3 regions of the Streptomyces sp. AK02-01A genome follow, and region 2 is predicted to be linked to each of the others. Evidence: riboswitches for the same ligand, from Rfam matches in the RefSeq annotation. Region 2 holds a riboswitch; each other region holds the start of a gene.

Region 1 (9,781 bases), on a different contig from region 2:
GAGGCCGTCGCCGTGGACGACGCGCCGACCGTGGTGCGCTTTCCCAAGGCGTCCGTCGGCGAGACGCTGCCGGCCGTGGGACGCGCGGGTGGCATGGACATCCTGCGCCGCGCGGAGGACGCCGAGGTGCTGCTGGTGTCGGTCGGTGTGCTCGCCGCTGTCTGCCTCCGGGCGGCCGAGCTGCTCGACGAGCGCGGGATCCGCTGCACCGTGGTCGACCCGCGCTGGGTCAAGCCCGTCGACGAACAGCTCGCGCCGCTCGCGGCCCGGCACCGTCTGGTCGCGGTAGTGGAGGACAACAGCCGTAGCGGCGGCGTGGGTTCGGCCGTCGGACAGGCGCTGCGCGACGCCGGGGTGGACGTACCGCTGCGGACCTACGGCGTCCCCGAGCGGTTTCTGGCCCATGCCAAACGGAGTGAGGTGCTGGCCGACATCGGCCTGACACCGGTGGAGATCGCAGGACGGATCAGTGCCGCCCTGGCACACAAGGAGAGCACGGAATGACCCATCCCAAGAAGCCCTCGGAGCCCAACGAGGTCCTCAACGAGGTCAAGGAGCTCAAGGCGCCGAAGGGTTTCGACCTCGCCCGGCTTCTCTCGGAGCGCGGTGCCGAGCGCTACGAGCTGCACACCAAGTACCTCAACCACCAGCTTCCGCGCATGCTGCACACCATCGGCTTCGACCGGGTCTACGAGCGGGCCGAGGGCGCCTACTTCTGGGACGAGGACGGCAACGACTATCTGGACATGCTCGCGGGCTTCGGTGTGATGGGCCTCGGCCGGCACCACGCCGTCGTACGCAAGGCGCTGCACGATGTGCTCGACGCGTCGCTCGCCGACCTCACCCGCTTCGACTGCCAGCCGCTGCCCGGACTGCTCGCCGAGAAGCTGCTGGCGCACAGCCCGCATCTCGACCGGGTGTTCTTCGGCAACAGCGGTACGGAAGCGGTCGAGACGGCCCTGAAGTTCGCCCGCTACGCGACCGGCAGGCCCAGGATCCTGTACTGCTCGCACGCCTTCCACGGGCTGACCACCGGCTCGCTGTCGGTCAACGGCGAGGACGGGTTCCGGGACGGCTTCGCTCCGCTGCTGCCCGACACGGCGATCGAGCTCGGTGATCTGGACGCGCTGGAGAGGGAGCTGAAACGCGGCGATGTGGCCGCGTTCGTCGTCGAGCCGATCCAGGGCAAGGGGGTGCACGCGGCGCCGCCGGGCTTTCTGCTCGCGGCCCAGGAACTGCTCCACCGGCACAAGGCGCTGCTCATCGCCGACGAGGTGCAGACCGGTCTCGGCCGGACCGGCGACTTCTACGCCTACCAGCACGAGGAAGGAGTGGAGCCGGATCTCGTCTGTGTGGCGAAGGCGCTCTCCGGCGGCTATGTCCCCGTCGGCGCGACCCTCGGCAAGGACTGGATCTTCAAGAAGGTCTACTCGTCGATGGACCGGGTGCTGGTGCATTCGGCGAGCTTCGGCTCCAACGCGCAGGCCATGGCCGCGGGCCTCGCCGTACTGTCGGTGATGGAGGACGAGAAGATCGTCGCCAATGCGCGGACGACCGGAGATCTGCTCAGGTCACGGCTGGCCGCGCTCGTCGACCGCTATGAACTGCTGCACGAGGTGCGAGGCCGGGGCCTGATGATCGGCATCGAGTTCGGCCGGCCGAACTCGATCAAGCTGCGTGGCCGGTGGACGATGCTCCAGGCCGCCCGCAAGGGGCTCTTCGCGCAGATGGTGGTCGTACCGCTGCTCCAGAAGCACCGCATCCTCACTCAGGTCTCCGGCGACCATCTCGAAGTGATCAAGCTGATTCCGCCGCTGACCATCGGAGAGCGAGAGGTCGAGCGCTTTGTCGACGCCTTCACGGCCGTCATGGACGACGCCCATGGCGGCGGCGGACTGATGTGGGACTTCGGGCGGACACTGGTGAAGCAGGCCGTCGCCAACCGGTGATCGGTACGGCGCTCCCGGGTCGGCGCCGAGCCGGTGGAGTTTGCCTCTGAGGTAAGAAATTTGCCCCAGAGGAAATATCCTGGCGCAATAGAGGCATGCGTACACCTCCCGCCGGAGAGCCGGCCGACGAAGCGCCCGGCCGGCTCTCCGACGAGCTGCCCGATGTCGCGCCGCGACTGCGCGAGCTGCGCCGCGACCAACGGCTCACCCTGGAGTCCGCCGCCCGGCGGGCCGGGCTCTCTCCCGCTCATCTCTCCCGGCTGGAGACGGGCCGCCGCCAGCCCTCGCTGCCCATGCTGCTGGCCCTCGCCCGTATCTACGGTACGACCGTCTCCGAGCTGCTCGGCGAAGTGCCGCCGGAGCGCGACCCCATTGTCCGGGCCGGCCGGGCGGAGCCCGTCGAGGCCGACGGCTGGACGTACCACCAGGCGGGCGGCTCGGGCCGGGCCATGCAGCCGCTCCGGGTCCAGGTGCCGTACGGAGCCCAGGGCGATCTCGTGCGTGTGCACCCGGGAGAGGAGTGGCTCTATGTCCTCGAAGGGCGGCTGCGGCTGAGTCTCGGAGACGCCGTGCATGTGCTCGACCCGGGAGACAGCGCGCACTTCGACTCGCTCACTCCGCACCGGATCGCGGCGGCCGGACCCGCCGGGACCGAGCTGCTCTTCGTCCACACCCTGCTGCAGAGCCCCGCCGCCGAGCTGTGCCTCGGCGGCGGGGCGCATCGCGGCTGATCCGTCAGAGAGGTCTGTCACCATGTCAGAGAATCCCGTTCCGGACCCCGCCGGTACGCCGGCCGGCCGGGAAGACCTGCCGGCACGCGCGATGAATCAGGAGAAGAAGTTTCCCAGAGGGCTCGTCATCCGGCTTTTCGCCTATCTGGTGGCCGGTCATCTCTTCGCGGGCTTCCTCTATCTGCTCTTCGAGCTGGGCGCGCGCGGTCAGTAGCGGTCGGCGCCGGCCTGACGGCGGCGCGCCTCAGGAAAGCAGGCGGGCGCGCAGCCGCTCGCGGGTCTCGGGAGTGAGTCCGAGGCCCGCCGACAGATAACGATCGGTGCTGCCCCAGGTCTTCTCGATGGTCTCGAAGGCCGCGGCGAGGTATTCGGACCTGGCGTCGAAGAGCGGGCTGAGCAGCTCCATCACCTCGGCGGACATCGCGGCGGGCGAATTGTCGCTGCGGCGGATCGGATAGCGCCGCCGCGGTTCGTTCGACTTCAGGTAGTCCGCCTCTATCGCCTCGCGCTCGACGCCGACGGCCAGCAGCGACACCGCTATGGAGAGGCCGGCCCGGTCCTTGCCCGCCGCGCAGTGCATGAGGGCCGGGACGCTGTCCTCGGCCAGAGCGTGCAGCACCCGGCTGTGCTCGGCGGTGCGGTCCGTGATGATCGCGCGGTACGAGTCGGTCATCCGAGCCGCGGCCTTGCCGTCCGCGAGGAGCGAGCGGAGCTGGTCGAGATCGCCGTCCCGAACCATCAGCCAGAACTCCGCGCCGTCCGCCGGATCGGTGAGCGGGATGTTCACATTGCGTACACCTGCCAGTTCCACGTCCGCACCGTCGAGCTTGAGGTCGGCGGCATTGCGGAAGTCGAAGACGGTGTGCAGTCCCAGCGACGAGAGGAAGGCGGAGTCGGCCGAGGTGGCGTTGGCGAGATGGCCGCTGCGGAAGAGCCGCCCGTGCCGCACCTGCCGGCCGTCCGTGGTCGGCAGTCCGCCCACGTCGCGGAAGTTGCGTACTCCGGTCAGCTCGGGCTCGGTCGACGGGACCTGCTGCGTCACGGCCTGCTCCTCCGTGTCTGACGTCGGCGCCGCTCGCCGACGATTTCGTCTTCTGACACTACGACATCAGTTCTCAGGACATTCGAGTTCGCCATCTCGGGAGCGAATGCGAACTATTCGGACATCGCACGAAGATACAAATCGCCCAAATGTGCATCTGTCCGGATTGGTATGTTTCGCATAACGTGCCCCGGTCCAGGGGGAGATGGGTTTCGGCTGGTGAGCAGGATCATATCCGTGACGGTCCGTGGCGGCGGCGCGAATCGGAATTGCCGCGACGCACGGAATTCGAAGATCGTAATCCACGCAGGGTGACCGGAAATCCAGGGTGATATCGGAGCGTGTGCCACCGTAGGGAATAAGCGGCTTGTTAATGCCCTCCCGGCTCGCCTACGTTCAGCCTCAATCCAGGCGGACCGCCGAATCCTGCCGCCGCTTGGAATTCGCACTCACCCATCCACGTGTGGCAGGAGCGGGGGACCCAGGTAGTACGCCGTTCCGGATTATCGGACGGCTCGGGGTGAAGTCGCGCAGTACGCGCGGCAGGGCATCTCCAGCCCTAACCCGACAGCTCACCTCGCAGGCGCCGGAGAGGAATTGACCATGCCCGCGAAGGGTAAGCACCGCCGCACCAGGACCAGCCCGTTCAGCCGTGGCCTTCTCGCCGCCGGTACGGGCGGCGCCGCCATCGCTCTTCCGCTCATCGGCGCCACCGGCGCGCACGCCGCCGAGAAGGCCGCGCCCGCCACCGAACCGCACGCCGTCTCCGCTGCCGCGCAGACCATTCAGCAGGCGTCCGCCAAGAAGACCGCCGCCAAGGCTCCGAAGATCTACTCCGTGGTCGCCGGTGACTACCTCTCCAAGATCGCCGCCGAACAGCACGTCCGGGGCGGCTGGCACAAGCTGTACGCCGACAACCGTGAGGCCGTCGGGTCCGACCCGTCGCTCATCCACCCGGGCCTGAAGCTCACCATCGGCGCCACGTCGAAGGGCAACCACTCCAAGCCCGGCGGCAGCCACTCGAAGCCCGGCGGCAATCACTCGAAGCCCGGCGGCAACGCTCCGGCCAAGCCCTCGGAGGATCCCGCTCCCGTCAAGACCGAGACTCCCGCCGCCGACCCGGTGGACGACAACAGCGGCTCCGGCTTCACACTGCCGGTCGACGGCATAGCCATCGGCACGCCGTACCAGGCCAGTGGCAGCAACTGGTCCAGCGGCTACCACACCGGTGTGGACTTCCTGGCTCCCTCGGGCACCGTCGTGAAGGCGGTCGGCGCGGGCACCGTCGTCTCGGCCGGCTGGGGCGGCTCGTACGGCAACCAGGTCGTCATCCAGCACGAGGACGGCCACTACTCCCAGTACGGCCACCTGTCCTCCATCTCCGTCTCCGAGGGCGACAGCGTCAGCGAGGGTCAGCAGATAGGACTCTCCGGCGCCACCGGCAATGTCACAGGACCGCACCTGCACTTCGAGATCCGTACGGGCCCCGACTACGGCTCGGACATCGACCCGCTGGCCTTCCTCCGCGAGCACGGCGTCTCCGTCTGATCCCGAACGCCCCGTACCGAACCGGTATTCCGTCCGAAGGACCGGTGGGTCAACACCTCCGCCCGGCACCGAAAGTGCCGGGCGGAGGCCATTGCGCCTATTCCCGCTTGGACGAAACTTGACCGATGGCATATCTCACCGCCGTCAACGGCTTCTTACGGTCGCGTAGGTCACATCTGCGAGTGAAAGATGACCGGTTGTGGCAGACGATTCGAGATCCAGAAGAAGCGGCGTATTCACGTCGTACGCAGCGATCGGTGACAGCTTCACCGAGGGCGTGGGAGATCTGGGACCCGACGGGCTGTATGTCGGCTGGGCCGACCGGCTCGCGGTCCTGCTGGCCGACCAACTGCCGGTCTCCGGCGAAATAGTGGATACCGTGCACGGCGATTTCCGGTACGCCAATCTCGCGGTACGCGGCCGGCTCCTCGACCAGATCGTCGACGAACAGATCCCACGGGCGAAGGAACTCGCCCCGGACCTGGTGACCTTCTGCGCCGGCGGCAACGACATCATCCGTCCCGGTACCGACCCGGACGATGTCGCCGAGCGCTTCGAGCGGGCCGTGGCCGACCTCACGGGCGCCGTCGGCACGGTCATGGTGACCACCGGATTCGACACCCGCGGGGTCCCTGTCCTGCGCCATCTGCGCGGCAAGATCGCCACGTACACCGCCCATGTGCGGTCCATCGCCGACCGCTACGACTGCCCCGTACTCGATCTCTGGTCCCTCAAGTCCGTCCAGGACCGACGGGCCTGGGACGGCGACCGGCTGCATCTGTCACCCGAGGGACACACCCGCGTCGCGCTGCGCGCCGCGCAGGTGCTGGGCCTCGATGTGCCGGCCGATCCGGACCAGGCATGGCCGCCGCAGCCGCCGCGCGGCACGTTCGAGGTCCGGCGCGACGACATCCACTGGGCGCGCGAATATCTGGTGCCCTGGATCGGACGCCGGCTGCGCGGCGAGTCCTCCGGCGACCATGTGGCGGCCAAGCGGCCCGATCTGCTGCCGCTGAAGCACTGACGGCGAGGCGGCCCTACATCGCCGCCGGGATCCGCTCCAGCACTCCGCCGGCGAACACGTCGTACAACGGCAGCGTCTCCAGGTGCACATAGCCGATATGGCAGTCGCACAGAGCCAGCGGGCAGGCCCGGGGACCGAGGGCCCGCCGGTACGACCCGTCGTAGAGATTGCCCAGCTCGGCACGGACGAAATGGCAGCGCCGCACGGTGCCGTCGCCGTCCACCGAGATCACCGACTCGCCCGTACGGCACGGCAGACCGGCCGAGCGGTGCGGATGGCGGCTGTACGGGAACAGCGGATCGAGGTCCGTCCACCGGGCGGCCTCCTCGTCCGTATAACTGTGGCCCTCGGCCGCGTTGATCCAGAGATAGACGTCCGCCGGCAGCTCGGCGCGCAGCCGGAGCGCGTGCTCAAGATGGCCGGGCAGACCGACGACGCCCACACTGAACCGGACGCTCCGGCGCGCGAGGTCGTGGCACTTTCCGAGGAAGCGGTCGTACGGTGTCTGTCCCGGGTGGTACGTGCACCACAGCGCCAGCGTCCCGGGATCGGCGTCCTCGACCCAGTCGGTGCGACCGCTGAGGTTCGTCTGGATGGCCACCCGGCGGATGTGCGGCAGCCGGGACAGCTCGGCGAGTGTCCCGCGGTACCAGGAGCGGACCAGCCCTTCGCCCCACGGCGTGAACAGGAGCGACAGCCGGTCGCCGGACTGCGCGGACGCCCACGCGGCGAAGCGCTCCAGCGCCGCCCGGTCGGCACGTAGCTGGTCAGTGGTGTCCCGCCGCTTGGCGAACGGGCAGTACGGACAGTCGTAGTCGCAGGACGCGAGCGGACCGCGGTAGAGGATCGTCAGGTCCACAATGGACTCATTTCTGCTCGTACGCGGCCATCGCGGCCCGTACGGCGGGGGAGAAGAGCGCCGGGCCCAGGGCGTCCGAGTGGGCGAGCCCCTCGGAGGAGAGACGCAGCAGGCCGGGCTCCGCGCTCTCGTCGAGCCAGCCGAGCGCCGCGAACAGGTCCAGCTCGGCGGGGAAGTCCTCGGCCGGTCCGCCACCGAACCGCTCGCGATAGCCGGCCACCTCCATGCCGCGCGCCTGGAGGACCGACTGGAGGAGATGGCGGCGCCGCGCCTCGTCCTCGTCGATCCGATGGCCCACCTCCGCCCGGGAGAAGTCCTCCGTCGCCGTGTACCGGTCGATGATGTGCCGTATCTCGTGGGTGCCGACGGCGTAGTCGAAGGAGTAGTGGAGGCGGGAGGTGTACGAGCGGGCTCCGCAGCCGAGACCGATCATGCCGTCGGTCTGGCACGCGTAGTCGTCGGCTCCCTCGGACGCGGAGCCCGGACGGCGGAACATCCGCATGGACACCTGCTCGTAGCCCCGGTCGAGGAGATGGTCGCGGCCCTGCCGGTACAGCCGCAGCCGCTGGGCGTCCCAGGCGGCGTCGCCTCCGGCTCCGAGCCGGCCGAGACCGGTCAGTGGCCGTATGTACAAAGGATAGAGATACAGCTCCTCGGGGCTCCAGGCGAGCGCGGCGTCCAGGGAGTGGCGCCAGCTCTCCTCGGTCTGGCCGTCGATGCCATAGATGAGGTCGATGTTGAGGACCGGGATCCGGGCGTCACGTATCCGGCCGAGCGCCGTCTCGACGTCGGCGCGGCGCTGCGGGCGTACGGCGGCCTTCGCCTCCGCGTCGACGAAGCTCTGCACACCGATGCTGAGGCGGGTGGCGCCGCGGTCGGCGAGGACGGCCAGCCGGTCGGCGGTGGCCGTGGCGGGCGATGTCTCCACGGAGAGCGGCACAGCCCGCAGATCGGCGCCCATCCGTTTCTCCGCGATGTCGCACAGCCGGTCCAGCTCACCGGCGTCGAGGAAGGTGGGCGTGCCGCCGCCGAACGCGGCGGCGGCGAACCGCACGGGACCGGCGCCGCCGTCGCCGGTTCCGGCGAGCGCGTCGCGTACGGCCGTCGCCTGCCGGTCGAGGGCATCGAGATAGCGCGATGTCAGCTCGTCGGGCGCGCCGATCCGGGTGAAGAGATTGCAGAAGCCGCAGCGGACCTCGCAGAACGGTAGGTGCAGATAGAGGGAGAGGGCGTCCGTCGGTTCGCCGGCCCAGGCATCGCGCAGCGCCGGCCGGTCCTTGAGCGGGCGGTAGGCCGTCTTGTGCGGATAGGCGTAGACATAGCTCTCGTACGGACGGAGCGCGTCGGCGCTGTGCGCGCCGGCGGTGTTGGTTGTGTTGGTGGTGTCGGTCATTTGGCGGCCCCGGGCTCCAGGAAGAAATGCGCGTACGGCACGGTCCAGACGGCCTCGTGGCCCAGACGGTGCCCCGTCCAGCCGTCGTCGCCGTAGGCCGTGCCATGGTCGGAACAGACGATCGCGAAGCAGCGGCGGCGGCTGCTCATGGCGGCGAAGAGCCGGTCGATGTGCCGGTCGACATATTCGAGGGCCGCGGCGTGTGTGGCGCGTGAGTCGCCCGCCTCCCGGGTGGCACCGGGCAGATGGAACCAGTTGGGCTGGTGCAGCGCGGACACATTGACGAAGAGGAAAAGCCGCTGCTCACGCGGGAGCTCCGCGACGATCCGCTCCGCCCGGTCGATCTGGGCCTCGAAGGAGGCCGGGGAGGTCACGCCGAACTCCTCCTCCCAGTGGCTTTCCTGGAACATGCCGGGCAGGACGGAGCCGAGCGCGGCCCGCTGGTTGAAGAAGCCGACGCCGCCGAGGCACACCGTGCGATAACCGGCGTCCGCCAGGCCCGAGACCAGATCGGGCGTGTCGAAGACAAAGGTCCGGTCGGCCGTGGTCTCGCTGCCCTCGAAGCGCGCGGCGAAGAGCCGGGGATGCGGGCCGCGCGAGGCCGGCGTGGGCAGGAACCCGGCGAAGATCGCCTGGTGCGAGGCGTAGGTGAAGCTGCCGGGCGCGTGCCGTTTCTCCCAGCGGCCGTCCGGGAGACGGCGGCTGAGCCGCGGCGTCCGGCCCGCGGCGGCGAGTTCCTCGGCGACATCGAAGCGGAGGGTGTCGAGGGTGACAAGGAGCAGATCGTCCCGGCCGACGATGTCGTTCATATCAGGTGACCGCACGATCGGTCCTCCCTCGGGGATGTCCCGCGCGACGCGGTACGGCGGCGAGCTGGGCCGCGTAGGTGTCGAGGCCCTCGGCGCCGCTGCCGGGCAGTCCGGTGAGACCGGGCAGCAGGTCGCCGAACGCGTTGACCTCTCCGACGGCGAATCCCCGCCAGCCGGTGACGGGCAGCAGATCGACGCCCACACAGTGGGTGCCGGGGAAGCGGTCCGCCGCCTGCTCGGCGACGGCCAGTGCGGCGGCCCAGCTTCCGCCGGCGGCCTCGATCGCGGCGCGGGCCTCACCGAGATCTCCTCGGGCCCCGCCGAGATGGAGATTGGTCATGGGCGAGTGGCTGGTCCTGACGACGGCGTGCGTGGCGCGGCCCGCGACGACCACGACTCGCAGATCGGCCGAGCGGCCCCGCTGCA
Region 2 (9,781 bases):
GACGAAGCCACTGATGACGAAGAAGACCTGCACGCCCAGACAGCCGTAGGCGGCGGCTGCCGACAGATCGGGGAACAGTTCCCTCGGCGACTGGCTCCAGACATCACTGATCTGGCCGCCCCGTCCCGCGTAGTGGTAGACGCAGACGCTGAGCGCCGCCAGGATGCGCAGGCCGTCGAGGGCGCGCATACGGTCGTGCTTCGGCGCTGGTTTCGCCTCGGGCACCGACGGGCTCTCCGGTCCGGGCACCGGTTCCGGTAGCCGAGCCAGGGTCGCTTGAGTCATTCCGTTCGTTCCGTCCGTAGGCGTCAGCGCGCGTGATGCGCGTGAGTACGCCCGGGCCGGGCCGGATGCGGCGGTGCGGTGTGAGGGCCCGGCACCTGTCGCGGGCAGTTCGGCCCGTCGCCCGGGCGGCACTCCTGGGGTCTGTGGGGAGTGGCACGGCGGCAGCCGCCGGCAGGAAGACGCTAGGCGGCATCCGATGAACGGTGCGATATCGACCGGATGAACAAGTACTCCGTACGGGTGACAGATAGATGAACTGTAGGTAGGGCCATGGCCATGGCTCCGTCCGGTGACTCCGTGTGGCGGCCGTGTCGCACCGCGCACCTCAATCTCCCGGTGAATCGTTGGTCGAACCAGTGGCCCAGGCCACGCCGACTGCCTAACATCGATCACTGCAAGGCCTTGTGCATCGCCGCACAATCACCGGGAGGCCCCCTTTGCACCGCCGCCGTCGCACCGCGCTCTCCGTCTCCGTCGCGCTTCTCGCCGCGGCTCCTCTCCTCACCGCCTGCGGAAGTGACGCCCACCCGGGAGCGGCCGCGGTCGTCGGAGGACAGCGGATCGAGGTGTCCACGCTCCAGGCCGAGGTGCGGGACGTCCGGGACGCGCAGGACGCCTCACCGGAAGCCGCGCAGCTCATCAAGAACACCGGACAGCTCAGCCAGGCCAAGCTGAACAGCATGATCTTCGACCGGATTCTGCAGCGGGCCGCCGACGACGCCGGAGTCAGGATCAGCCGCAAGGAGATCCAGAGCACCCGGCAGCAGGCCGCGGCGCAGTCGGGCGGCGAGAAGCAGTTCGCCTCGATGCTGCTCCAGCAGGGTGCGCTCTCCTCGGGCCAGATCGACGCGGCGATCCGCCGCGAGGTCCTGCTGACGAAACTGGCCCAGGCGATCGGCGCCAACACCACCTCACCACAGGGCCAGCAGAAGGTCCTCGCCGCGCTGACGAAGACGTCCGAGGACCTCGGCATCGACGTCAATCCGCGCTACGGAAGCTGGGACTACAAGAAGGTCCAGCTCGGCGAGGCCAAGACGCCCTGGATCACCCAGGTCACCCGCCAGGCGCCGGAGCAGGAGCCCACGGACGCCTGACAGGGACGGTGCCCGACTCGCGGCCCGGGGCCGGAGGTAGGTTCGAGTCGTGACAGACGAAGCTCCCGCCGCTCCCGGCCGTATCGTCCTGCTGACCGCCAGCCACCGGGTCGCGCCCGGTCTGCTGTCCTGGCCGGCCTGGCAGACGCTGCGCGCCGCCGACCGGGTCCTGTGCGCCGATGCCGGCCATCCGCAGCTTCCGTATCTGCGCGAGGCCGGCATCACCGTCGAGTTGGCCGCGCCGACCGCGCGGGAACTGGTCGACGACTGCGCGGGCGCCCGCACGATCGTGGTCGTCCCCTCCGGCGAGGGCGACGGGACCGACGCGGCGCTCACCGACGGCCTGGCCCGGCTGGCCGGCTCCGGCCGGTACCGGATGCCGGACCTGGAGCTGCTGCCGGGCTCGTACGACCTGCCGGGCGCCCGGCTCCTCGATCTTGTCCAGGTCATGGACCGCATCAGGGCCGAGTGCCCGTGGTCCTCGACCCAGACGCACAAGGGCCTCGTCAAGTACGCCATCGAGGAGGCGTACGAGCTCGTCGAGGCGATCGAGGACGGCGACGGCGACGAACTGCGCGAGGAACTGGGCGACGTGCTCCTCCAGGTCGTCTTCCACGCCCGTATCGCGCAGGACGGCCTGGACGAGACGATCGAGCCGTTCTCCATCGACGATGTGGCCGCCACGATCGTGGAGAAGCTGATCCACCGCCATCCTCATGTCTTCGGCGATGAGAAGGCGGAGACGCCGGAAGAGGTCAAGGCGCACTGGCTCCGTACCAAGGCGGTCGAGAAGCAGCGCGACTCGGTCACCGACGGAGTGCCGCTGGGCCAGCCCGGTCTCGCTCTGGCCGCAAAGCTCGGTGGCCGCGTCCGGGCCGCCGGGCTGGACGTACCGCTGCCGCGGGGCCAGGGCGTCGGATACGAACTGCTCGCGCTGGCGGTACGGGCGGAGGAGGCCGGCGTCGACCCGGAGACCGCGCTGCGGGCGGCCGCCCGTACCTACCGGGACGCGATCCTTGCCGCCGAGGAGCGGAAGAGCTAGGCGGTCTTCGCGGGCCCGCGACGGCGTTACTGTCGATGGATGTCTTCATCGCCCGCGCCCGAGCTCTTCACCTGGGAGTTCGCCGCCGATCCGTATCCCGCGTACGCCTGGCTGCGTGAGCACGCGCCGGTGCACCGCACCGCGCTGCCCAGTGGCGTCGAGGCATGGCTCGTGACGCGGTACGGGGACGCCAGGCAGGCGCTCGCCGACACACGGCTCTCCAAGAACCCCACGCATCACGCGGGAACGGCGCACGCCAAGGCGAAGACGGGCATCCCGGGCGAGCGCGGCGCGGAGCTGATGACGCATCTGCTCAATATCGATCCGCCCGACCACACCCGGCTGCGGCGCCTGGTGTCCAAGGCGTTCACACCTCGCCGGGTCGCCGAGTTCGCTCCGCGCGTACAGGAGCTGACGGACCGTCTCATCGCGGACTTCGCCGGGAAGGGCCAGGCGGATCTGATCCATGACTTCGCCTTCCCGCTGCCCATCTACGCGATCTGCGATCTGCTCGGCGTGCCGCGTGAGGACCAGGACGACTTCCGGGACTGGGCGGGCATGATGATCCGCCACGGCGGCGGACCGCGCGGCGGGGTCGCGCGCTCGGTGAAGAAGATGCGCGGCTATCTCGCCGAACTCATCCACCGTAAGAGGGAGAACCCCGGCGACGATCTGATCTCCGGACTGATCCGCTCCAGCGACCACGGCGAGCATCTGACCGAGAACGAGGCCGCGGCGATGGCCTTCATTCTGCTCTTCGCCGGGTTCGAGACCACGGTCAATCTGATCGGCAACGGAATGTACGCGCTGCTGCGCGACCCGGAGCAGCGTGCCCGGCTGCGCGGCTCGCTGGACGCCGGAGAGACGGAGGCGCTGGCGACGGCTGTCGAGGAACTGCTGCGTTACGACGGCCCCGTGGAGCTGGCGACCTGGCGATTCGCCACCGAACCGCTGACGCTGGGCGGGCAGTCCGTCGCGGCGGGCGATCCCGTGCTGGTCGTACTCGCCGCCGCCAATCGCGATCCGGCGCGGTTCACCGATCCGGACACGCTCGATCTCGCACGGCGTGACAATCAGCACCTCGGATACGGGCACGGCATCCATTACTGCCTCGGTGCGCCGCTCGCCCGGCTGGAGGGACAGACCGCGCTCGCCACACTTCTGACCCGCCTTCCGGATGTACGGCTTGCGGAAGATCCTTCCGATTTGCGCTGGCGTGGCGGGCTCATCATGCGTGGATTGCGCACACTTCCGGTGCAGTTCACGCCATTGTCCGACTGACGGATGATCAGAGGTCAACTGACGGATCATCAGGAATGTGACTTTCACGTGATCTCCGCTGCATCGACTTGTGACAAGCGTTCGAGTACCGCTACGTTCACCGACGACTCGGCAGCCACACGCCGTCGTCGTTTTGACAGTCACACGGAAGGCAATCGCATGCGCTCCGGGAACGGCCGACACCGTCGACCTCGCCAGGCACCCGCTCTGATCGTCGCGGCGGGGGTGACCGGATCGGCCATCGCCATTCCGCTGCTCGGTGCCACCGGCGCCGGCGCGGCGGAGGCGTCCACCTGGGACCACGTCGCCGAATGCGAGAGCGGCGGCATGTGGAGCGCGGACCTCGGCAATGGCTACTACGGCGGACTCCAGATGTCCCAGGAGACCTGGGACGCCTTCGGCGGCGGGAAGTACGCGTCCCGCGCCGACCTCGCCAGCCGCTCCCAGCAGATCGCGATAGCCGAGAAGGTGCTCGCCGCACAGGGCCCGGACGCGTGGTCGAGCTGCGCGTCCATCTCGGGGCTGACGAACGACGGTGCCGCGCCCGAGGTCGACCCGGGCGTCGCCGCCGGTGTGACCGGGACGCCGAAGGAGAAGCGGGACGCCGGTCGCACCGACGACGACTCGGCCGCGGCGGACGCCACGACCTCCACGGGCGCCGGGCAGCGGACGGACGAGGCGGACGCGCCGGCCTCCTCCGCCACCACGCCCGGCACGTCGAAGTCCGCGACCGGTTCCGGCGAGAAGGGCTCCGCCGAGGACGGCTCCGGCGCGGACGGTGCGGCTCCGGTCAAGGGCAAGCACCGCGGCGGCGTCGCCTCGAACGATGCCACGCCGGGCAATTCGGATGAAGACCGCGAATCCGGCCGTCATGCCTCACGCGGTGACGGATCGACACGTGATGCGGACGGCATCACGGACGAGACGGGTGTGGTGAACGGCGCGTCCGGTGAATACACCGTCCAGACCGGTGACTGCCTCTGGGAGATCGCCGACGAGCGGAAGGTGCCCGGCGGATGGTCGGCGCTGTACGAGGCGAACAAGGAGACCGTCGGCTCCGATCCCGACCTCATCCTTCCTGGCCAGAGCCTTGATCTCAGCGTGAACTAGGGCCTGTTGCGAAGGTCCCGCCTGGCCCGCGACGCCTGGCACGGGCGCTCGCCGCGTTGTCGGAGTCGTTGGAGTCGTCGGATTCGGCGGAGTCGTCGGGGTGCGTCCAGTCCGTCGACGACGCCGATCCTCCGCCTTTCGGTCGCACGCACCAGACGCCGCGGGCCCCGCCCTCCGGGCGGACGGCGCCACTTTCGGGACACGCCCTGGCGGGAATTGGCCCCTGTATGTCCGCTTCTGCGCAAGTGAGAGATGGGTCTCTTCGCCGCAACTGGGTTCCTTTGGGCTCCTGATGCGCCTGATTCGTCTCTCACCTGCGGAAACGTGTTCGCGTTAAGGAGAGATAAGGGCGATTTCACCCTGGTTGTGCTCCATTGAACAACCGGGAGACCTGTGATTACGGTCTGAACCGCTCGCACCGCGGGCCCCGTCGACCGTCACGCCGAATCCTGCCGTCGGTCGAAGGGAGTAGTCGTCGCGTCAAGCGCCGAAGGCAGGAGCGGGGGACCCAAGGAAGGCGCCGGGCCCGGCCGTCGAGAGACGACCGACGACCGGCTAGGGGTGAAGTCGTGTGCGCGAGCACGCGGCCGGGCAACTCACTTGGCCCGAACCCGACAGCTGACCTCGTAGGCGTCGGTGAGGAGATGTTCCATGCCGCGTTCCAGCAAGGGCAAGCACCGCCGCCCGTCCAAGACCGCCCGCTACGCCACCCTCGCCGGAATCACCGGTGCCGCCGTCGCGGCCCCGCTGATCGGCGCCACGTCCGCCTCCGCCGCGACCGCCACCGAGTGGGACCAGGTCGCCCAGTGCGAGTCCGGCGGCAACTGGTCGATCAACACCGGCAACGGTTTCTACGGTGGCCTCCAGTTCACCACCTCCACCTGGGCCGGATACGGCGGCACCGCCTACGCGCCCCGGGCCGACCAGGCGAGCAAGTCCCAGCAGATAGCCGTCGCCGAGAAGGTCCTCGCGGGCCAGGGCAAGGGCGCGTGGCCGACCTGCGGCGTGAACCTGTCCAACGCCGCCTATGACGGTGGCTCCGCCGACTCCGCCACGCCCGAGCAGACGCCCGAGCAGTCGGCGCCCGAGCAGCCTCAGCAGTCGGCGCCCGAGCAGCCGGCGCCCGAGTCGCGGCCTCAGCAGTCGCGGCCGGAGCGGCCGGCCCGGAGCGAGGCACAGCCCGCCTCGCGCGGTGAGGCCCGTCCCGCCGCGGTCGAGAAGGGCGACGGCGAGTACAAGGTCACCTCCGGCGACACGCTCTCGAAGATCGCCGAAGCCCATGACGTCGAGGGCGGCTGGCAGAAGCTGTTCGACCTGAACAAGGACATCGTCCACGACGCCGATCTGATCTTCCCGGGTCAGCAGCTCCATCTGAGCTGACCCCTTCCCCGGCCGGCGACCCCTCCAGGCCGGCCTCTGGCCGGCTGCCCCCGCCGGCCACGCGGCGGCCGTCCCCGCGGCCGCGCGGGTCACCCCGGTCCGGCGCGCTTCCCCCGTACGCGCCGGGCCGGGGTTTCCGCTGTCACCGGCCCCTCCATACGGAATCCCGGCATCCGTTCCGCCCGGTCCGACCGGGATTCGTGCCGCATTTCGTCCCAGCGGGCGGGCACCGGCCAGTCGACGACCCCGGGCCGGTTAGGCTCATGTCGCAAGGCCAAGAAGACCCTGCACTTCAAGCGTCACATCCCAGAAGGAGATGCTCGTGCCGTCCATCGACGTCGTCGTAGCCCGGGAAATCCTCGACTCCCGAGGCAACCCCACGGTCGAGGTCGAGGTCGGCCTCGACGACGGCAGCACCGGTCGTGCTGCTGTCCCCTCCGGTGCGTCCACCGGTGCGTTCGAGGCCCTTGAGCTCCGCGACGGTGACCAGAACCGCTACCAGGGCAAGGGTGTCGAGAAGGCCGTCCTCGCCGTCATCGAGCAGATCGGCCCGGAGCTGGTCGGGTACGACGCCACCGAGCAGCGCCTGATCGACCAGGCGATGTTCGACCTGGACGCCACCCCGGACAAGTCGTCGCTCGGCGCGAACGCCATCCTCGGCGTCTCCCTCGCCGTCGCGCACGCCGCCTCCGAGGCCTCGGACCTCCCGCTCTTCCGCTACCTCGGCGGCCCGAACGCGCATCTGCTGCCCGTTCCGATGATGAACATCCTGAACGGCGGCTCGCACGCCGACTCCAACGTGGACATCCAGGAATTCATGATCGCCCCGATCGGCGCGGAGTCCTTCTCGGAGGCGCTGCGCTGGGGCGCCGAGGTCTACCACACGCTCAAGAAGGTCCTGAAGGAGAAGGGGCTCTCCACCGGCCTCGGCGACGAGGGCGGCTTCGCGCCGAACCTCGACTCCAACCGCGCCGCGCTGGACCTGATCCTCGAAGCCATCAAGGCCGCCGGTTACGCACCCGGCAAGGACATCGCGCTCGCGCTCGACGTCGCCGCCTCCGAGTTCTACAAGGACGGCTCGTACGAGTTCGAGGGCAAGTCCCGTTCGGCCGCCGAGATGACCGAGTACTACGAGGACCTCGTCGCCTCGTACCCGCTGGTCTCCATCGAGGACCCGCTGTTCGAGGACGACTGGGCCGGCTGGAAGGTCCTCACGGACAAGCTCGGCGCCAAGGTGCAGATCGTCGGTGACGACCTGTTCGTCACCAACCCGGAGCGTCTGGCGCGCGGTATCGAGGAGGGCGCCGCCAACGCGCTGCTCGTCAAGGTCAACCAGATCGGCTCGCTGACCGAGACCCTGGACGCCGTCGAGCTGGCCCAGCGCAGCGGCTTCAAGTGCATGATGTCCCACCGCTCCGGTGAGACCGAGGACGTCACCATCGCCGACCTCGCCGTCGCCACCAACTGCGGTCAGATCAAGACCGGCGCCCCGGCCCGCTCCGAGCGCGTCGCCAAGTACAACCAGCTTCTGCGTATCGAGGAGATTCTCGACGACGCGGCGGTGTACGCCGGCCGCAGTGCCTTCCCGCGCTTCCGTTCCGCGTAAGCACGGACCGTCAGCACGCAGTACGAGGACGAGGGCCGGCCGGCCCGTCGTCCGCGCCGGTGTCCGGGAGACCGGACAGGGCGCACAGGCGGAGCGTAGCGAAGCGTCCCCGGCCGCGGTCCCGTACCGTGTCCGGGGACGTACGCACGTAACTGTGGAGGCGAGCCATGGCCGGGAACCGGGACCGGTTCTCCACCGCGACCAGGCTGCGGCTGCTCGGCGAGCAGACCGCCGCCCGCGTCTACCGCTCGCAGAGCCGCAGGCAGGACCAGCGGTCCCGGCTCACCGGCCGGGCGGCCTTCCTCGCCCTGATCGTGTGCACGCTGGTGCTGGCGCTCGCGTATCCGATGCGGCAGTACGTGTCGCAGCGGAACGAGATCGCCGAGCAGGAGCGGCTGGCCCGCGAGGCACGGCTGCGGGTCGAGGAGCTGCGTGACGAGAAGGCCCGGCTCCAGGACGACGCGTACATCCAGCGGCTGGCCCGCGAGCATCTGCACTATCTGCTGCCGGGCGAGACCGGTTACACCGTGATCGACCCGGGCGCGGCGGAGCAGGAGCGTGAGGAGCAGGGAGCGGCCGACCGTCCCTGGTACTCGAATGTGCTGGAAGGCGTCGACAACGCCGACCGCCCGGCCGGCTAGCACGAGCCGGCACCGACCAGAACCCGAATTCACGCGGCACCGTCGAACCGCACCGTAGAACCAAGGCAGGCATGGACACGCCCCCTCCGCAGACCGAACGCACCGAGCCCACCGACGCGGACGTCGCGGCTTTCAAGGAACAGCTCGGCCGTCCGCCGCGCGGTCTGCGCGCCATCGCGCACCGCTGTCCCTGCGGTCAGCCGGATGTGGTCGAGACGGCTCCGCGTCTTCCCGACGGCACGCCCTTCCCGACGACCTACTACCTGACCTGCCCGCGCGCGGCCTCGGCCATCGGCACGCTGGAGGCGAACGGCGTCATGCGGGAGATGACCGAGCGCCTCGCCACCGACCCGGAGCTGGCCGCCGCGTACCGCGCGGCCCATCAGGACTATCTCGCGCGCCGTGACGCCATCGAGGTGCTGGAAGGCTTTCCGAGCGCGGGCGGTATGCCGGACCGGGTCAAGTGTCTGCATGTCCTGGTCGGCCACTCACTGGCGGCGGGCCCCGGAGTGAACCCGCTGGGCGACGAGGCGCTGGCGATGCTGCCCGAGTGGTGGAGCAAGGGTCCGTGTGTCACGCCGTGCGTGGCGCGGGCCGAGGAAGCGGCGGAAGACAAGCGGGAGGACAGCGTATGACCAGGGTCGCGGCCGTCGACTGCGGTACGAATTCCATCCGGCTGCTCGTCGCCGACGCCGATCCCGGCACGGGCGAACTGACCGACCTCGACCGGCGGATGGAGATCGTCCGGCTGGGACAGGGAGTGGACAGGACGGGCCGCCTCGCGCCCGAGGCGCTGGAGCGCACCTTCGCCGCCTGCCGTGAGTACGCCGCCGCCATCAAGGCGCACGGCGCCGAGCGGATCCGCTTCGTCGCCACCTCCGCCTCGCGCGACGCCGAGAACCGCGACGAGTTCATACGCGGCGTCCTGGACATCCTGGGCGTGGAGCCCGAGGTGATCACCGGTGACCAGGAGGCGGAGTTCTCCTTCATGGGCGCCACCAAGGAACTGCCGGGCGGGGACAGCTATCTGGTCGTCGACATCGGCGGCGGCTCGACCGAGTTCGTGGTGGGTGACGACCGGGTACGGGCCGCCCGCTCGGTGGACATCGGCTGTGTACGGCTGACCGAGCGGCATCTCGTACGGGACGGCGTGGTCAGCGATCCGCCGGACGCGGCGGAGATCGCCGCGATCCGCGCCGACATCGAGGCGGCGCTCGATCTCGCCGAGGAGACCGTTCCGCTGCGCGAACCGCGGACCCTGGTCGGGCTGGCCGGTTCCGTCACCACCGTCGCCGCGATCGCGCTCGGGCTGAAGGAGTACGACTCCGCCGCGATCCACCAT
Region 3 (9,781 bases), on a different contig from region 2:
CTCGTCGCTGAACCGGCGGAGCTGCCCGGCCACAGTCAGCTCCTGCTCACCAGCGGTCCGCTGGACGGCGACGGACGTCTCCCGCGCGACACGGCGGCCTGGCTGCGAAGCTGACACCGAGGCCGGCGCCACCGGTCTTCCCGCGCACGTCCCGGCGCCCGCGACAGCGCTCCTGACAACGCTGTCGCGGGCGCCGAGGCGTCCGGCCGGCGGCTCCTCGGCCATCCGGCAACCCGTCCGCCCGGCGCTCCGCCCGCTCAGGGCAGGGCCCTGGGCGGGCCGAGCCGAGCGCCAATATCCTGGAGCGGGCGGAGGACTCCAAGATCATCCGCCCGGTGGCCCCGACGCGGGACCGCCCCCGCCGCAGCCGCTGCCGGCTGTCCGCGCGGGACCTGGACGGAGCGGGACCCGGACGGGCCCGACGCGGCACGGAGGCGCATCCTTGAGCAGCAAGCAGATCCCGGTGGTCGTCCTCACGGGCTTTCTGGGATCCGGCAAGACGACCCTGCTCAACCATCTGCTCCGCCGCCGCGCGGGACGAAGGATCGCGGTCGTCGTCAATGACTTCGGCGCCATCGAGATCGACGCCATGACCGTCGCCGGTCAGGTCGGTTCGACGGTCTCGCTCGGCGACGGCTGTCTGTGCTGCGCCGTCGACGCGAGCGAACTCGACGGATATCTGGAGCAGCTCTCCCGGCCCGCCGCCCGGATCGACATCATCGTCATCGAGGCGAGCGGACTGGCCGAGCCGCAGGAACTGGTCCGGATGATCCTCGCCGGAGACAATCCGCGCACCGTGTACGGCGGACTGGTCGAGGTCGTCGACGCCGCCGAGTTCGACGCCACCCGGGAGCGTCATCCCGAGATCGACCGCCATCTCGCCATCGCCGATCTCGTGGTCCTCAACAAGACCGACCGGGTGGCGGAGCCGGAGCGGCAGCGCCTCCGGTCCGTCCTCGGCGCGCTCGGGCCCGGTACGCCGGTGGTCTCGGCCGCGTACGGACGGATCGACCCGGAGCTGCTCCTCGACCCCGCCGTCCGGCCGGACGAGGAGACGAAGGCGCGTCAGCTCAGCTTCGAGGATCTGCGCGAGGACGAGCACGCGGAGCACGACGGCCATCCGCATACTGCGTACGAGAGCGTCTCGTACACCGCGCGGACACCGATGAACCCGCGGCGGCTCATGGACTTCCTCGACTCCAGGACCGAAGGGCTCTACCGGATCAAGGGATTCGTGGACTTCGGCGCGGCCGACACGGCCAACCGCTATGCCGTGCACGCGGTCGGCCGGTTTCTCCGCTTCTATCCGGAGCCCTGGCCACGCGGTGAGGAGCGCCTCACGCGGTTGGTGCTGATCGGCTCGGGCATCGACGGCGACGCCCTGCACAAGGAGCTCGAAGCGTGCCGGGAGAGCTCAGACGCGGACGGGACCCGGGAGGACGCGTCGCGGGACGCCGCCGACGAGCGGAGTATGTGGGGCGTCCTGCGCTATGTACCCGACCTGTCCGAGCCCGAGAGCCCGGACAGGTCGCTGTAGGCCCCGGTCAGAGCGCCGGGCCGGCCAGGGTCTCGATCTCCGAGGTGAAGGGCGTACCGGAGCCGTCCCGGCGCGGGTCCGGTGCCGGCAGCTCCACCGGTGTGCCGTTCTTCTGCGCCGCGTGCGCCGGGCTCGCTCCCGCCCAGGCCAGGGCCAGCTTGTCCTCGCCCTTCAGGAACCGGTGACAGCGCACTCCGCCGGTCGCCCGGCCCTTGCGCGGATACTGGTCGAACGGCGTGAGCTTGGCCGTACGCACCGAGTCGTCCAGCGTGCCGTCCGAGCCGGTGACCGTGAAGACCACTCCGTCCGCGGCCGGGTCCACCGCCGTGAAAGAGATCACCACGGCGCCCTCGGTCAGCTTGATACCCGCCATCCCGCCCGCGGGCCGGCCCTGCGGCCGTACCTGCGAGGCCTGGTAGCGCAGCAGTTGGGCGTCGGAGGTGATGAAGACGAGATCCTCCTCGCCCGTCCGCAACTCCGCGCCACCGACGATCCGGTCACCCTCCCTGAGCGTGATGACCTCCAACTCGTCCTTGTTGGCCGGATAGTCGGGCACGACCCGCTTGACGACGCCCTGGAGCGTGCCCAGCGCGAGCCCCGGTGACGATTCGTCGAGCGTGGTCAGACAGACGAGCGTCTCGTCGTCCTCCAGCGCGAGGAACTCGGAGATCGGCGCACCGCCCGACAGATTCGGTGCCGAGGCGGTGTCCGGAAGCTGCGGCAGGTCGATCACCGCGATCCGCAGCAGGCGTCCTGCGGACGTCACGGCGCCGATATCGCCGCGAGCCGTCGCCGGGACGGCCGAGACGATCACATCGTGCCTGACCCGCCGGCCGCCGCCGCCTTCCAGCGGCTCGCCGTTGGCCGTACGGGCCAGCAGGCCGGTCGAGGAGAGCAGTACCCGGCACGGATCGTCCGCCACCTCCAGCGGCACCGAGGCCACCGAAGAACCGGCGGACTCCAGCAGCACCGTGCGCCGTGGCGTGCCGAACTTCTTGGCCACCGCGGCCAGTTCGCCCGAGACCAGCTTGCGCAGCTCGTTGTCCGAGTCCAGGATGCCGGTCAGTTCGTCGATCTCGCCGTTGAGCCGGTCGCGCTCGCTCTCCAGCTCGATCCGGTCGAACCGGGTGAGCCGGCGCAGCGGAGTGTCCAGGATGTACTGCGTCTGGATGTCGCTCAGCGAGAAGTGCTCGATGAGCCGCTCCTTCGCCTGCGCGGAGTTGTCGCTCGACCGGATCAGCCGGATGACCTCGTCGATGTCGATGAGCGCGACAAGCAGCCCCTCGACGAGATGCAGCCGGTCGCGCCGCTTGGTCCGCCGGAACTCGCTGCGCCGGCGCACCACCGTGAACCGGTGGTCCAGATAGACCTCCAGCAGCTCCTTCAGCCCCAGCGTCAGCGGCTGGCCGTCCACCAGCGCCACATTGTTGATACCGAAGGACTCCTCCATCGGCGTCAGCTTGTAGAGCTGCTCCAGCACCGCCTCGGGCACGAAGCCGTTCTTGATCTCGATCACCAGACGCAGACCGTGCGCGCGGTCCGTGAGGTCCTTGACATCCGCGATGCCCTGGAGCTTCTTGGCCGAGACCAGGTCCTTGATCTTCGCGATGACCTTCTCGGGACCGACCGTGAAGGGCAGTTCCGTGATCACCAGGCCCTTGCGGCGCGCGGTGACGTCCTCGACCGTCGCGGTGGCCCGGATCTTGAAGGTGCCCCGGCCGTTCTCGTACGCGTCCTTGATCCCCGTCAGGCCGACGATCCGGCCACCGGTCGGCAGATCGGGACCCGGTACGAAACGCATCAGCGTCTCCAGGTCCGCGGCAGGGTGCCTGATCAAATGGCGTGCCGCCGCCACGACCTCGCCGAGATTGTGCGGCGGCATGTTCGTCGCCATCCCGACGGCGATTCCGGAGGCGCCGTTGACCAGCAGATTCGGATACGCGGCCGGAAGCGTGACCGGTTCTCGCTCCTGGCCGTCGTAATTCGGCTCGAAATCGACGGTGTCCTCGTCGATCGATTCCGTCATCAGTGACGTGGCGTCGGCCATCCGGCACTCTGTGTAGCGCATGGCGGCCGGCGGGTCGTCATTGCCGAGCGAGCCGAAGTTGCCGTGGCCGTCGACGAGCGGCAGCCGCATCGAGAACGGCTGCGCCATCCTGACGAGCGCGTCGTAGATCGACGAGTCTCCGTGCGGGTGAAGCTTTCCCATCACCTCGCCGACGACGCGCGCGCACTTCACATAGCCACGGTCGGGGCGCAGGCCCATCTCGTTCATCTGGTAAACGATGCGGCGGTGCACCGGTTTCATGCCGTCCCGGGCGTCCGGCAGGGCCCGGGAGTAGATCACCGAGTACGCGTACTCGAGGAAGGAGCCCTGCATTTCATCGACCACGTCGATGTCGAGGATCTTCTCCTCGAAGTCCTCCGGCGGCGGGGTCTTCGTGCTGCGGCGGGCCATCGCTGCTGCGGCTCCTTCACAGGTTCTGTACGGCAACTTCTTGAACTGACGCGGACCATTGTGGACCGCGCCTCTGACAACGCCGACCTCGACCCGTCGTTGAACGTACCGGGCACGGGAACTTCGCCAGGTGGCAGCACGCTTGCATACAGTGGCAGGACTTCTCCATATCGCGATCGAAGGGACGTACATGCCCATGGGTCACACGGCCACAGCGCAGGCCGGTTCCGGCGGCCTGACAGCGACTGAGCACCGGCTGGCCAACGGCCTGCGCGTGGTGCTCTCCGAGGACCACCTGACCCCGGTCGCCGCGGTCTGCCTCTGGTACGACGTCGGCTCACGCCACGAGGTCAAGGGTCGTACAGGACTCGCTCACCTCTTCGAGCACCTGATGTTCCAGGGCTCGGCGCAGGTGAAGGGAAACGGGCACTTCGAGCTGGTGCAGGGAGCCGGTGGTTCGCTGAACGGCACCACCAGCTTCGAGCGCACCAACTATTTCGAGACCATGCCCACCCACCAGCTTGAGCTGGCGCTCTGGCTGGAAGCCGACCGGATGGGCTCACTGCTCGCCGCGCTCGACGACGAGTCCATGGAGAACCAGCGGGACGTCGTCAAGAACGAGCGCCGCCAACGGTACGACAATGTGCCCTACGGTACGGCCTTCGAGCGGCTGACCGCGCTCGCCTACCCCGAGGGTCATCCGTATCACCACACTCCGATCGGCTCGATGGCCGACCTGGACGCCGCGACCCTGGAGGACGCCCGCGCGTTCTTCCGGACGAACTACGCGCCGAACAACGCGGTGCTCTCCGTCGTCGGCGACATCGACCCGGAGCAGACGCTCGCCTGGGTCGAGAAGTACTTCGGCTCGATCCCGGCTCACGACGGCAAGAAGCCGCCGCGCGACGGCGCCCTTCCCGAGGTCATCGGCGAGGAGCTGCGCGAGGAGATCCACGAGGAGGTCCCGGCGCGCGCGCTGATGGCCGCCTACCGGCTGCCGCACGACGGCACCCGCGAGTGCGACGCCGCCGATCTGGCGCTCGCCGTCCTCGGCGGCGGCGAGTCCTCCCGGCTGCACAACCGGCTGGTGCGCCGGGACCGGACCGCCGTCGCCGCGGGCTTCGGCCTGCTGCGCCTGGCCGGCGCGCCCTCGCTCGGCTGGCTGGACGTGAAGGCGTCCGGCGGCGTGGAGATCCCGCGGATCGAGGCCGCCGTCGACGAGGAGCTGGCCCGTCTCGCCGACGAGGGACCGACCGCGGAGGAGATGGAGCGGGCGCAGGCCCAGCTTGAGCGCGAATGGCTGGACAGGCTCGGCACGGTCGCGGGCCGCGCGGACGAACTGTGCAGGTTCGCCGTGCTGTTCGGCGACCCGCAGCTCGCACTGACCGCCGTGAACCGGGTGCTGGACATCACCGCCGACGAGGTGCGGACGGTCGCCGCGGCGCGGCTGCGCCCGGACAACAGGGCGGTGCTGGTGTACGAGCCGCTGACCGCCGCCGACGACGCCGCCGATGACGAGAACGACGAGCACGAGGGGGCGGACCAGTGAGCGACGCTGCCGTGACCATGGACTTCCATCCGCAGCCGGCCCCTGGCGAGGCCAGGCCCTGGGCCTTCCCGGCTCCCGAGCGCGGCACGCTCGACAACGGCCTGACGGTACTGCGCTGCCACCGCCCCGGCCAGCAGGTGGTGGCGGTCGAGATCAATCTGGACGCTCCGCTGGACGCCGAGCCCGAGGGGCTCGACGGCATCGCCACGATCATGGCGCGGGCGTTCTCCGAGGGCACCGACAAGCACAGCGCCGAGGAGTTCGCCGCCGAGCTGGAGCGCTGCGGCGCCACGCTCGACGCGCACGCCGACCATCCGGGCGTACGGCTCTCCCTGGAGGTCCCCGTCTCCCGGCTGCCCAAGGCGCTCAGCCTGCTGGCCGAGGCGCTGCGCGCGCCCGCCTTCGCCGACAGCGAGGTCGAGCGGCTCGTCCGCAACCGCCTGGACGAGATCCCGCACGAGACCGCCAACCCGGGCCGCCGGGCCGCCAAGCAGCTCTCCAAGGAGCTGTTCCCGGCCGCCTCGCGCATGTCCCGGCCGCGCCAGGGCACCGAGGAGACCGTGGCGGGCATCGACGCCGCGGGCGTACGGGCCTTCTACGAGGCGTATGTACGTCCCGCCACGGCCACCGCGGTGGTCGTCGGTGACCTCACCGGCGTCGATCTCGACGAGGTGCTCGCCGACACGCTCGGCTCCTGGACCGGTGACACCGCCGCTCCCCGTCCCGTGCCGCCCGTGACCGCCGACGACACGGGCCGTGTGGTCATCGTGGACCGCCCCGGCGCCGTACAGACCCAGCTCCTGATCGGCCGGATCGGCGCCGACCGGCACGACCGGGTCTGGCCGGCCCAGGTGCTGGGTACGTACTGCCTGGGCGGCACCCTCACCTCCCGGCTCGACCGGGTGCTGCGCGAGGAGAAGGGCTACACCTACGGCGTGCGGGCCTTCGGGCAGGTGCTGCGCTCCTCGGCGCCCTCCGAGCCGGGCGGGCCGACGGGCGCCGCGATGCTCGCCATCAGCGGCTCCGTGGACACCGCGTCCACGGGTCCGGCGCTGGAGGACCTCTGGCAGGTGCTGCGCACCCTCGCGGCCGAAGGTCTCACCGACGCCGAGCGCGATGTGGCCGTCCAGAATCTGGTCGGGGTCGCACCGCTCAAGTACGAGACGGCGGCCACCGTCGCCGGCACGCTGGCCGACCAGGTCGAGCAGCATCTCCCGGACGACTTCCAGGCGCAGCTCTACGCGCGGCTCGCGGAGACCGGCACCGTCGAGGCGACCGCCGCCGTGGTCAGCGCCTTCCCGGTGGACCGGCTCGTCACCGTGCTCGTCGGTGACGCCGCTCAGATCAAGGAGCCGGTCGCGGCTCTGGGAATCGGTGAGGTGACGGTGGTCACCGGCTGATCCGGCCAGTGAGAGGGACCCCGGCGAACCAGTTCGCCGGGGTTTGTCTTTATGTCCTCTTTGTTGGAGAGACGGCCTGTCTGCCCTGTGGTGTGCGCTACAAATGGGCCGCTCTGTTTGGTATTTGAAAGATGACCCGCTTAGCGTCGGTCCGGCTGTTCGCCAGTTGCCCGCCGCGACCGCGGCGCCGGACAGCCATCGCCGAGTCCCCGTCAGGCGCGAGCCTGGGGAGCCGGGGACCCACACGCAGTCCCCGGGGTGAATCGGACGCCTTCGCACCAACCCGTGCGGAGGGGTCCGTAGGAGACCTTCCTGCTCCGAACCCGTCAGCTAACCCGGTAGGCGAGAAGGAAGGAAAGGACCAGCCTCTTCATGGCGTTCACCCGTGCCACCGGGAAGCATCGTGCCCGCAACCGCAGGATCCGCAGGGGCGTGAGCATCGCCGGTGTCGCGACGCTCACCGCCGGCGGCGCCATCGGTACCCTCGCTTCTCCGGCGCTCGCCGCCGACACGGACGCTCCGTCAGCCCGGCTGACCGGCCTGGCCCAGGCCATCGCCATCGACCACTCCCTGGCCGGCGCGATCGACGACCAGGCCGAGGCCCAGCGCGCCGCCGCCGAGCGGGCCGCGGCGATGGCCAGGGCGGAGCGCATGGCCGAGGCCCGCGCCAAGGAGGTCCGTGCCGCCGAGGAGCGCGCCGCCCGCGCGGCCGAGCGCAAGCGGCTGAACGCCTTCCGGCTTCCCGTCGCCGGTTCGTATGTCACCACCGGGTACCGGTCCGGTGGCTCTCTCTGGTCCTCCGGAAGCCACTCGGGTGTCGACTTCCGCGCCGCGTCCGGCACGCCGGTCGTCGCCGTGGGCGCGGGCACCGTCGTCGAGGCCGGCTGGGCCGGCTCGTACGGCTACAACGTCGTCCTCCGGATGAACGACGGCACATATACGCAGTACGGCCATCTCTCGTCGATCGGCGTCTCGGCCGGTCGGAGTGTCACCGCGGGCCTGCGGATCGGGCTCTCCGGTGCGACCGGCAACGCGACAGGTCCGCACCTCCACTTCGAGGCCCGGACCGGCCCGGACTACGGCTCCGACATCGATCCCGTCGCCTATCTGCGCACGCACGGTGTGAACGTCTGACTGACAGGACCGACAGGACCGACAGGACTGACAGGACCGACAGGACCGACAGGACCGACAGGATGGGCAGCTTCCGGCTGTTCCGGCTGTTCCGGTTCATTCCGGCCGTTTTGAGTTGTCCGACCGTTTCCGAAGGCCCCGGTTCCGTGCCGGGGCCTTCCGCGTCCGCCGTACTGGCCAAAAGATATCCATCGATTCCGGGCACCCATCGGAATTTCTCGTTGATTGCAATAGAGTCACGGAACAGGAGTCAATCGGCAGCGTTTCGCGCGGATTAAAACGGAGGTTCGGACATGCGCATTCCCGCGCACTCGGTATGCACAGCGATCCGTGACGACATCATCTCCGGTGTATTCGAGCGCGGCGCCAGACTGACCGAGGAGCAGCTCGCGCGGCGCTACGGCGTCTCCCGCGTCCCGGTGCGCGAGGCCCTGCGCACCCTGGAATCCGAGGGTTTCGTGACCACGCGCCGCCATGTCGGCGCGTGCGTGGCCGAGCCCACGGAGCAGGAGGCGGCTGACCTTCTGGAAGTGCGGCTCCTGCTGGAGCCGCTGGGAGCGGCGCGCGCGGCCCAGCGCCGTACGGAAGCCCATCTCAAGGTGTTGCGCGGCCTGGTCAGGCTGGGCCAGGAGCGGGCCCGCCGCGGTCAGGGCGAGGATCTGCGCTCGCTCGGCGCCTGGTTCCACGAGACGCTCGCCCAGGCGTCCGGAAGCCCCGCGCTCACCGCGCTGCTCACCCAGCTCAGACACAAGATCGCCTGGATGTACATCGTCGAGCAGCCCGCTCATCCCGTGGAGTCCTGGGCGGAGCACGGCGCGATCGTGGACGCGGTGGCGCGCGGTGACGCGGAGCGCGCACGGACGCTGACGGCGCTGCACGCGGAGCGCACGGCGGTGGTGCACCGGCTGCGGCGGCCGGATCGCGGCCGGGAAAAGGTGAGGGCTTCGCAACATGCCGTAAACATCGCGAGTGCCCGCAATTAACAATCGCGCCGTATACAAAGAGAAGAAATACGTGGGCCGTATTCTTTGCTGCCCGTACAAAAACTACGGAGCCGCGGTGCGCTGAATTCCGCGCACCGCGGCTCCGTCATGAAAAAGTCCCGTACGGCCCTGTCTGTACGGGACATTTTCGTCCGACATTTTACCGTCGAGACGTTTACCGCCGAGACATCACCGGTCGGCCGACGTCAGACGGTCTCGGGAAGCTCGTCGAGACCTTCGGCGACCAGCTTCGCCAGCCGGTCCAGAGCGGCGTCGGCGCCGTCCGCCTCGGAAGCCAGCACGATCTCCTCGCCGCCCTGCGCGCCCAGGCCGAGCACCGCGAGCATGGAGGCCGCGTTGACGGGGTTGCCGTCGGCCTTCGCGATCGTCACGGGGACGCCGGTGGCCGTGGCGGCGCGGACGAAGATGGAGGCGGGGCGGGCGTGCAGGCCCTCGGTCCAGCCGACGTTGACGCGGCGCTCAGCCATGGTGTTGCCCTTCAAGTCTCATGATGTTGTCTAGACCAGTCTCTCATGTTCCGCGGAATACCTTCCGGTCGGCCCCGGACTCGGGACCGCCCCCGGGCGGGCCACACCAGAGTGCCCCAGAGTGGCCTGGCGCATCCACCGCCCGGGCCCGGGCGGGCACCGTAGGCTCTGGGACATGGAGACGCCGCCGGACCACGCGTACCCCGGACACTGGGAGGCGGACGTGGTGCTG

What was found. Region 2 has a riboswitch for cyclic di-AMP ahead of PV679_RS12255 (transglycosylase family protein). Riboswitches for the same ligand answer to the same signal wherever they lie in the genome.
Region 1: another riboswitch for cyclic di-AMP. It lies ahead of PV679_RS31470 (LysM peptidoglycan-binding domain-containing M23 family metallopeptidase); the one in region 2 lies ahead of PV679_RS12255 (transglycosylase family protein).
Region 3: another riboswitch for cyclic di-AMP. It lies ahead of PV679_RS15110 (M23 family metallopeptidase); the one in region 2 lies ahead of PV679_RS12255 (transglycosylase family protein).

What each region holds. Positions count from the first base shown of each region.
Region 1 covers NZ_JARBAE010000051.1:36,609-46,389, reverse strand. The annotation lists gene dxs (1-deoxy-D-xylulose-5-phosphate synthase) at 1-504, shown strand, start outside; gene PV679_RS31490 (aspartate aminotransferase family protein) at 501-1,949, shown strand; gene PV679_RS31485 (XRE family transcriptional regulator) at 2,045-2,680, shown strand; gene PV679_RS31480 (DUF6126 family protein) at 2,703-2,894, shown strand; gene PV679_RS31475 (tyrosine-protein phosphatase) at 2,925-3,722, opposite strand; cyclic di-AMP (ydaO/yuaA leader) riboswitch at 4,163-4,323, shown strand; gene PV679_RS31470 (LysM peptidoglycan-binding domain-containing M23 family metallopeptidase) at 4,326-5,270, shown strand; gene PV679_RS31465 (SGNH/GDSL hydrolase family protein) at 5,470-6,294, shown strand; gene PV679_RS31460 (STM4011 family radical SAM protein) at 6,308-7,153, opposite strand; gene PV679_RS31455 (STM4012 family radical SAM protein) at 7,161-8,546, opposite strand; gene PV679_RS31450 (STM4013/SEN3800 family hydrolase) at 8,543-9,355, opposite strand; gene PV679_RS31445 (STM4014 family protein) at 9,357-9,781, opposite strand, start outside.
Region 2 covers NZ_JARBAE010000009.1:128,697-138,477, forward strand. The annotation lists gene PV679_RS12230 (acyltransferase) at 1-285, opposite strand, end outside; gene PV679_RS12235 (SurA N-terminal domain-containing protein) at 723-1,379, shown strand; gene PV679_RS12240 (nucleoside triphosphate pyrophosphohydrolase) at 1,429-2,421, shown strand; gene PV679_RS12245 (cytochrome P450) at 2,461-3,702, shown strand; gene PV679_RS12250 (transglycosylase family protein) at 3,862-4,812, shown strand; cyclic di-AMP (ydaO/yuaA leader) riboswitch at 5,288-5,460, shown strand; gene PV679_RS12255 (transglycosylase family protein) at 5,464-6,192, shown strand; gene eno (phosphopyruvate hydratase) at 6,515-7,798, shown strand; gene PV679_RS12265 (septum formation initiator family protein) at 7,966-8,439, shown strand; gene PV679_RS12270 (DUF501 domain-containing protein) at 8,511-9,074, shown strand; gene PV679_RS12275 (Ppx/GppA phosphatase family protein) at 9,071-9,781, shown strand, end outside.
Region 3 covers NZ_JARBAE010000013.1:53,387-63,167, reverse strand. The annotation lists gene PV679_RS15135 (glycoside hydrolase family 13 protein) at 1-114, shown strand, start outside; gene PV679_RS15130 (GTP-binding protein) at 443-1,537, shown strand; gene PV679_RS15125 (DNA topoisomerase IV subunit A) at 1,545-3,995, opposite strand; gene PV679_RS15120 (pitrilysin family protein) at 4,192-5,544, shown strand; gene PV679_RS15115 (pitrilysin family protein) at 5,562-6,944, shown strand; cyclic di-AMP (ydaO/yuaA leader) riboswitch at 7,134-7,303, shown strand; gene PV679_RS15110 (M23 family metallopeptidase) at 7,317-8,078, shown strand; gene PV679_RS15105 (GntR family transcriptional regulator) at 8,372-9,061, shown strand; gene PV679_RS15100 (HPr family phosphocarrier protein) at 9,268-9,549, opposite strand; gene PV679_RS15095 (GNAT family N-acetyltransferase) at 9,725-9,781, shown strand, end outside.